2 regions of the Thalassotalea hakodatensis genome follow, and region 2 is predicted to be linked to the other one. Evidence: riboswitches for the same ligand, from Rfam matches in the RefSeq annotation. Region 2 holds a riboswitch; the other holds the start of a gene.
The links. A riboswitch is a leader RNA that binds a small molecule or an ion and turns the genes downstream of it on or off. The one in region 2 is predicted to bind thiamine pyrophosphate.

Region 1: it holds a riboswitch for thiamine pyrophosphate, as region 2 does, so the genes downstream of both, QUE72_RS01090 (TonB-dependent receptor) here and thiC (phosphomethylpyrimidine synthase ThiC) in region 2, are expected to answer to the same signal.

Annotation. Positions count from the first base shown of each region.
Region 1 is NZ_AP027365.1:260,962-265,411, forward strand. It holds gene prsT (XrtA/PEP-CTERM system TPR-repeat protein PrsT) at 1-1,746, shown strand, start outside; TPP riboswitch at 1,952-2,056, shown strand; gene QUE72_RS01090 (TonB-dependent receptor) at 2,123-4,219, shown strand; gene QUE72_RS01095 (hypothetical protein) at 4,247-4,450, shown strand, end outside.
Region 2 is NZ_AP027365.1:4,080,438-4,084,887, reverse strand. It holds gene QUE72_RS18105 (M1 family metallopeptidase) at 1-1,584, opposite strand, end outside; TPP riboswitch at 1,730-1,828, shown strand; gene thiC (phosphomethylpyrimidine synthase ThiC) at 1,927-3,885, shown strand; gene thiO (glycine oxidase ThiO) at 3,872-4,450, shown strand, end outside.

The DNA of each region.
Region 1 (4,450 bases), 460 kb from region 2:
GTACAAAAATTATTAGCAATTGTACGTGTGAAGTTAGGATATACCGATGAAGCGGCCGAAACCTTTAATTTAATGGAAGGTTTAACGGAGGCTGATGTCGCTTTTTTACAAGAAACAAGTGCCGCTCTGGTTGATTCTAATGATTTTAATACCGCTAAAGATTTATTAGAAAAAGCCCAACAACTAGATCCTGAAAATGCGAATGTGGCAGCACAGAAAGGGGCAATGTTGTTATCTCAGCAAGATGTTTCAGGGTTAAGCTCTTTAGAGCAAGCTTTGAGCATAGATCCATCATTAGCCGATGTTGAATTTTCATTAGCTTTACAATATTTACGTTTTGATCAAGTTGAAAAAGCACAATCAATTGCAACGGAATGGATCGCAAGTACCGATAAAAAATCAACAGGTCATTTACTGCAAGGTATTATTAATACTAAAAAAGGCGCTACTAATGACGCTAAAGAAGACTTCGAAACAGTATTAACGTTAGAACCAGAGAATATTTCCGCGTTATACAACCTTGCAAGGTTAAATGAAAAAGACGATGTTGCTAAAGCAAAAACGTTATACGAAAAGTTAATCGTATTGTCTCCTAGTCACTTAGGAGGGCTGAACCGATATAGTTTATTGCAACAAGGGCAAAACAACTCTGCTGAATCGATCACTTTTTTAGAAAGGCTAATAACAGAAGAAAAAGACAACATTAATTTAATGTTAGGATTAGCGCAAAATTATCGCCTTAATAATGATTTACCAAAAGCCATTGAAACGTTAACGAATATTGAAAACAGAGATGATTTACCCGATGCTTATTGGATCATATTAGGTGATAGTTATCTTCAAAATAAGAACTTATCTGCTGCGAAAGCTACGTTTTCTAAAGCAATTGAACAGTTTCCAAAGAACTTTATCTTGCATTTACGCTATATAGGCGTCTTAGAAATAGAGCAATCGTTTGATCTTGCCTTACAAGCGGCAGAAGATGCTTATCAAGTGTTTCCTGGCAATACAAGAATAGAAATGTTGATTGCTTATTATGAGGCACGTAACAAAAATGAACGAGGCAGTAAAAAATATTTAACTAAACTAGCCGATAAAGGTGTTGAACACCCGTTTATTAATGCCATTGCCGGGCAAGTAGCAGTACTTGAGAAAGATTATGAAGCGGCGGTGGAACACTTTTCTGAAGCCTATTCGTTAGAAAATAGTGCGCAAAATGCAATCTATTTAGCGAGGGCGTTACGATTTACCGGTAAACAGAAAGAAGCAGAAACCGTGCTTGAAAAACATTTAGCAACAGAGCCAAATGTGAAAATGCGCATGTTATTAGCGAGTTTATATACTGAAAACAGCGCTGATAAGAAAATCGATCAATATGAATTGGCTTTGCAAGAATCACCAGATAATTTAATTATCTTAAATAATCTGGCGTGGGCCCATTATACGCAAAATAATCTAGCTAAAGCGAAGCAATATATTTCAAAAGCGTATGACGTTAAGTCTGATTACTTACCCGTTTTGGAAACGTATGGCGTTATATTACATGCGTTACAAGATGAGAAAAGCGAAGACATTTTGAAGCAAGCGGTAAATGCTGGCAGCACTGATGTTAAAACTCAATTAGCTTATGCTGAAGTGTTAATTCGCAAGGGTGATCACGATAAAGCTAAATTAGTTTTAGATAATATCGCCGTGAAAAATGCAGATGTTCAACGTGATATTTCTAAGTTACGTAGTCAAATGTAGTTACACATAAGGTGCACAGGATTATATCGTGTGCACCTTAGCGTTTTGTTACCACCGCCAGCCCGATTCTACTTCCCTACTGATAATAAAAAAACACCACCTTTTTTAGTAGAGTAAAATCAGTTGATTACAGCGTTATATAACTTTACCTATGTCGAAGTGACTATTTAATACTGTACTTTTTGTTATAACTTGTTAGTATCGCCGCCAAGCCAAGGGGTGCAATGCTTTTACGAGCATTTGCTGAGAGAATTTACCCTTATTACCTGATGCGGATAATGCCGATGTAGGGATGGTTAATTGAATGACCTTTATGCACTCTGCTGTATATTTCATCTCAATTGCTTCTTCCTTATCCGGCTAAGTCGAGAGTTGAATGAAGTTATCACAAATATCACTTGCTATTACCTCCTTAGTTTTTGCCCATAGCGCTATTGCTAGTGAGCAAAAAATTGAAAATCAATTGTCAGAAAACCAAGTTTCAGATGTTGAAGTGTTGACAGTTCATGGGGACTACCGAGCGAGAAATTTACAGAAAACGCCCGCTTCGTTATCTATTTTATCAACACAAGACATCAGTAATCGTCATGCACAAAACCTAGAAGATATTATTGGTGCCGTAGCGAACGTTAATTTTGCGAGTGGCTCTCAACGAGCACGTTATTATCAAATTCGTGGTATTGGTGAACGAAGTCAATTTAAAGAGCCGATAAACCAGTCAGTAGGTGTGTTGGTTGATGATATTGATTTAGCAGGTATTGCCAGTATTTCATCTACCTTTGATATGGAACAAGTAGAGTTTTTCCGTGGCCCACAAGGGACAAGATTTGGTGCAAACGCGCTTGCAGGTCTAATTTATATGACATCTAACGCGCCGAGCGACGATTTTGAAGGTGCGGTACGCGCAAGTATCGGTAACTATGGTACATACGGTACATCTTTAATGTTATCAGGCCCGGCTTCAGATTCGGTTAATTATCGATTTGTGGCTGAAAAGAATATCAGTGATGGATACATGGAGAATCAATATTTAGGTGTTGATGACACAAATAACCGTGATGAATTGACCTTACGAGGTAAGTTAGCGATTACTGCAACAGATAACTTACAAGTTGACTTAACTGTACTGTATGCAGATTTTGACAATGGCTATGATGCGTTTTCATTGGATAATAATCGTACCACGTTGTCTGATGAACCAGGTTTTGATCAACAAAAAACACGCGCAGTGAGCAGTAAGTTTACATACAGTGGTTTTGATAACATGGATATGTTAACGATTGTCACTCATGCAAATTCTGATTTAGCATATGGATTTGACGAAGATTGGAGCTATGCTGATATTCATCCTGGGTCATATGTATCTAAGGATTATTACTTCCGTGAACGAGAAAACACCACCGCCGAAATACGTTTTGTATCAAAAGACAGTGCAAAGCTATTCGGCCATTCAGATTGGGTGTTTGGTTTATACGTAAAAAATGATCAAGAAGCATTAACCCGAGAATACACCTACTTAACTAGTGATTTTACCTCAAGTTTCGACGCTGATAACTATGCCGTATATGGACAATTAGACAGTCAATTAAACGATAAGTGGTCACTTACCTCTGGTTTACGCTTTGAACAGCGTAAAACCCAATATCATAATAGCGACAATGTTGCTTTTTCTCCAAGTGATTCAGTGTTAGGTGGTAAGTTAGTACTTGCTTATCAAATTGATTCAAGGTCTATGACTTATGCATCCATTAATCGTGGTTTTAAAGCAGGTAGTGTGAATAGCGATGGTAGCTTGTCAGAACATTTGCGTAGTTTTGAACCAGAATTTTTATGGAATTACGAACTTGGCTATAAAACGTCATTTTTAAATGACAAAGCTTTTGTGCGTACTGCAGTCTTTTACATGGATCGCGATGATATTCAGATCAGCAGCTATCACTTAGATGAACGAAATGACGGTAGCTCAGAGTTTATCAGTTATTGGACGAATGCAGCCAGCGGCAAAAACTACGGTGTAGAAGTAGAGTTCTCGTGGGATGTATTAGATACCGTGAATATTTATGGTAGTGCGGGTTTACTAGAAACTGAATATCAAGGCTTTTCATATGAAGATGGCAGCATTGAAACAGGTCGAGAACAAGCGCATGCGCCAAATTATCAGTTTAGCTTCGGCGTTAATTATTATCCTAGTGAACAATGGCATGTCAATGTGAGCGTTGATGGCAAAGACAGTTTCTATTTTTCTGATAGCCATGATCAAAAATCACAGAATGTTGCGTTATTGCACGGTGCAATTCGTTATGTACAGCCAAATTGGCAAGCAAAACTATGCGTGCGTAATGTATTCGATAAAACCTACGAAACACGTGGCTTTTATTTTGGGAATGATCCACGTGACGGTTATACGCCAAAAGCATATTATCAACTCGGTGAACCCGCTGTATTTGGTGTAACCTTAGATTACCAATTTTAAACACGATAACCTATAGAAGGAGACTTTATGGATATTTCAATTGAAATTAGTCTTTATCCATTAGCACAAGAAAAGTTTAAACCTGAAATATGGGCTTTTATTCATAAATTAAGAGTTGTTGATGGTTTAAAGGTTGTAACCAATGGTATGAGCACTCAGGTCTTTGGTGAGTACGATTTAGCCGTACAAACGGTAATGACTGAAATTAAACATGTGCATGAAACGGTAGAC
Region 2 (4,450 bases):
AGTTGTTGGGCTAAGCCATTGCATTTTATCGTTAATTTTTACTTTTACAGGCATATCAAAGCCAGGCTTTACATTGCTCCAACGTACGCGTAATTGCTCGCCTTTTAAAAAATATTCTAACGTGGGAACACGGTTGTCACGCAGATATTGATCAAAAATGTTTGATAGCGACTTACCTGTTTTGTTTTCCATGTATTGTTCAATTTGCTGCGTTGTCACGGTTTGATGATAAAATTGTTTTCCTAAACCACGTAAGGTTTCTCGCCATAAATCATCGTTATTTACAATTTGACGAATGGTATGCAGCATATTTCCGCCTTTATCATACATATCGCTAGAGCCTTCACTATGCACGTGGTATTCACCAATAATAGCTTTTTGGTTTTGTATGTTAATACGTTGGCCACGCGTATAACCAAACGCAGCTTCTTTGCCATAGTGGTATTCTAAAAATAAACTTTCAGAGTAATTGGTAAAGCTTTCGTGGATCCACATATCAGCAATGTCTTTACTGGTAATGTTATTGGCGAACCATTCATGACCCGTTTCGTGCACGATAATAAAATCAAATAACATACCTGCACCCGTCAAACTGCGATCTCTGCCAAGGTAGCCATTTTGATATCCGTTACCATAGGTTACAGAGCTTTGGTGTTCCATACCTAAATAAGGGGCTTCAACTAATTTATAGCTGTCTTCGTAAAAAGGATATGGTCCAAACCAGTGTTCTAGCGCTTCAATGGTGCGCTTAGCATCTTTAAATTGTTCTTGAGCTTTTTCAAGGTTGTCACGCAGTACCCAGTAATCCATATCAAGCACACCTTTTTCCCCTTGATACTTTTCACCGAAGTGGACGTAATCACCGATATTAATATTTACCCCGTAATTATTAATTGGATTAACAACTTGCCAGTGGTAGGTTTTGGTTTGTTTTTCTTTATTATGATCAATTGCTAACAAACGACCATTAGATACGTCAACTAAGTGTTCTGGTACTTCAACACTCATCTTGATACCCTGATCAGGCTCATCGTAGCCATGGTCTTTATTAGGCCACCAAATACTTGCGCCAATGCCTTGATTGCTTGAGGCGATAAAATCAATACCGTTGCTATCTTTTTTCCATGTGATACCACCGTCCCAAGGGGCACGTTTTGCCACTTGCGGTTTACCTGAAAAGTGTAGGACTACTTGTTGTTCACTACCTATAGGAGCGTTGTTTAACGTGTGGATAAAATAACTGTAGCCATCTTGGTCGATGTTTAATACTTGGCCTTTTTGTGTTGCTTTTGTCAGCTTCATCGGGGGTTGTAATTCAATTTGCAGACGATCAGTTTTGCTAATAACACGATAACTTACAGTATTGGTACCTGCGATGGTTCGAGTAGAAGGATCTACTTCAATCGCTAAATGATAATGACTTAAATCCCACCACTGACGCTCAGGTGTGATTGAACCGCGTAACACGTCTTGGCGTGTAGTTTCGCCATTAGTGCCAAATAAATTATCAGCCATTGTGATAGGTGATTGTAGTGTAAGAGCTGTTGTTAAAGTGAGTAAACTCAGTGCAATTTTTTTCATCATAATGTCTTCTTTTTGATTTTATGTATACTGTATAATTTTTGTTGGTTTTTCTCTATCTTAGCCTGAATTAATCTTGCAGGCTACCGTAACATTCTCTAGAATTAGTCAGGTGAGTAATGTTACTTGAAAAAGTAAACTAACATTATCAATCTTGTCGGAGTGCCATTGGGCTGAGATCGCGTAAGCGGGATCCGTAGAACCTGATCTGAGTAATTTCAGCGAAGGAAACAAGGGAAATATCGATTTTATATTTTCTTGATCTACCCCAACTCCGCCTTATAAATCTGCATTGCTGTTAATTTCATTAACGCAATACGAAATCAAATAAAAGGTGAGAGAACAATGAGTTCATTAACAAAACGTGAGCGTCGTCAACAAGCAGAACAATTCTTAGAAAATGTTTCTGGTCAAAGCTATCCAAATTCAAATAAAGTTTATGTCGAGGGCAACTTACACGATATTCGTGTAGGGATGCGTGAAATATCAGTAGCAGACACTTTTGTTGGTGGCAGTGAAGAAAACCCGCTATTCGAGCCTAACGAACCTATACGTGTATACGATACTTCTGGTGTTTATACCGATCCAGCGGTTAACGTGGATGTACATGTTGGCTTACCAAAATTACGTGCTGAATGGATTGCAGCACGTGAAGATAGCGAATGTATCGCGGGAGCATCATCCGGGTATAGTCAAACAAGGTTAGCGGATGAAGGCTTAGACCATATTCGCTTTGAAAATCTACCGAAAATTCGTAAGGCAAAGCAAGGTAAAAATGTCACGCAAATGCATTATGCACGCCAAGGCATCATTACACCTGAAATGGAGTACATTGCGATACGTGAAAATACCAAGCGTGCTGAAATGAAGGATGAAATTTTAAAGCACCAACATGCTGGTCGATCATTTGGTGCTCAAATACCTGAGCAGATCACGGCCGAGTTTGTCCGTAAAGAAGTGGCAGAAGGACGTGCAATTATCCCTGCAAATATCAATCACCCTGAAACTGAACCAATGATTATAGGGCGAAACTTTCTCATTAAAGTGAATGCTAATATCGGTAATTCAGCGGTGTCATCTTCCATTGAAGAAGAAGTTGAAAAGTTGGTTTGGTCTACTAAATGGGGTGCAGATACAGTAATGGACCTGTCAACAGGCCGATATATTCATGAAACACGAGAATGGATCATTCGTAATTCACCGGTCCCTATTGGTACAGTGCCTATTTATCAAGCGTTAGAGAAAGTAAATGGGGTAGCAGAAGATCTCACTTGGGAAGTCTTTCGAGACACCCTAATTGAACAAGCAGAACAAGGTGTGGATTATTTTACCATTCATGCTGGCGTATTATTGCGCTATGTACCAATGACGGCAAAACGTGTAACAGGTATTGTATCTCGTGGTGGTTCAATCATGGCTAAATGGTGTTTGTCTCATCATAAAGAGAGCTTTTTATATACGCATTTTGAAGATATTTGCCAAATATGCAAACAATATGATGTTGCCTTTTCATTAGGTGATGGTTTACGCCCAGGGTCTATTGCTGATGCCAATGATGAAGCACAGTTTAGTGAGTTAAGAACGTTAGGTGAGTTAACTAAAATTGCTTGGCAGCACGATGTTCAAGTGATGATTGAAGGCCCTGGTCATGTGCCATTACATATGATCAAAGAAAACATGGAAGAGCAGCTTACACATTGTCACGAAGCGCCTTTTTATACGTTAGGCCCATTAACAACGGATATTGCGCCAGGATATGATCATATTACATCTGGTATAGGTGCGGCTAACATTGGCTGGTATGGTTGCGCTATGCTGTGTTATGTAACGCCTAAAGAACACTTAGGGCTGCCGAATAAAGAAGATGTTAAGGAAGGTTTGATCACCTATAAAATTGCCGCTCATGCTGGTGATTTAGCGAAAGGACATCCAGGGGCACAAATTCGTGACAATGCATTATCAAAAGCACGCTTCGAATTTCGTTGGCATGATCAGTTCAACTTAGGTTTAGACCCTGAACGTGCACGCCAATATCATGATGAAACGTTACCGCAAGAGTCAGGAAAAATTGCGCATTTTTGTTCTATGTGCGGGCCTAAATTTTGCTCGATGAAAATCACGCAAGATGTAAGGGATTATGCTGCTAAATTAGAGGCAGAAAATGGTGAATCTATTTCGATAAAATTACTAGATGAAACGGTTACTGCTGATCTTTCAGCCTTAGAAAGTGCTGAACGAGGGATGGCAGAAAAGTCGCAGGAATTTAAAGATTCAGGCAGCGAAATATACCATGTTGCCAAATAAGCATCAGTCGGAACATATGGCTGAAATTGCCATTGTTGGTGCGGGTTTAATGGGGCGTTTAGCTGCGGTTTCACTTGCACGTGAAGGGCATAAAGTAACTTTAATTGATAAAGATGATATCAACGGGACAAACAGCGCCGCTTATGCGGCGGCTGGCATGCTAACCCCTTTAGGTGAGGCAATGCATTGTGATGCAAATATTGTTGAAATGGGCTTTATTTCGTTAGCACTTTGGCCCACTTTATTATCAAATCTTGCAAGTTATACTTACTTTCAGCAACAAGGTTCTATTATGGTTGCGCACGAGCAAGACCATTCTGAATTACTACGATATAAGCGATTTTTACAACAGCACTATGCTAATCACGCGGTGCAAGAGCTGGATCGTCAGCGATTGGTGAATCTAGAGCCAGAGCTCTCAAGGCACTTTAATCAGGGACTTTTTCTACCGGAAGAAGGGCAGCTTGGAAATCGTAAATTACTATTAGCGCTAGAAGAAGAAATAAAAACGTTAGCTGTTGAGTGGCTAACCGTATCCAATGTAAGCGCAATAAAGCAAGTAAAT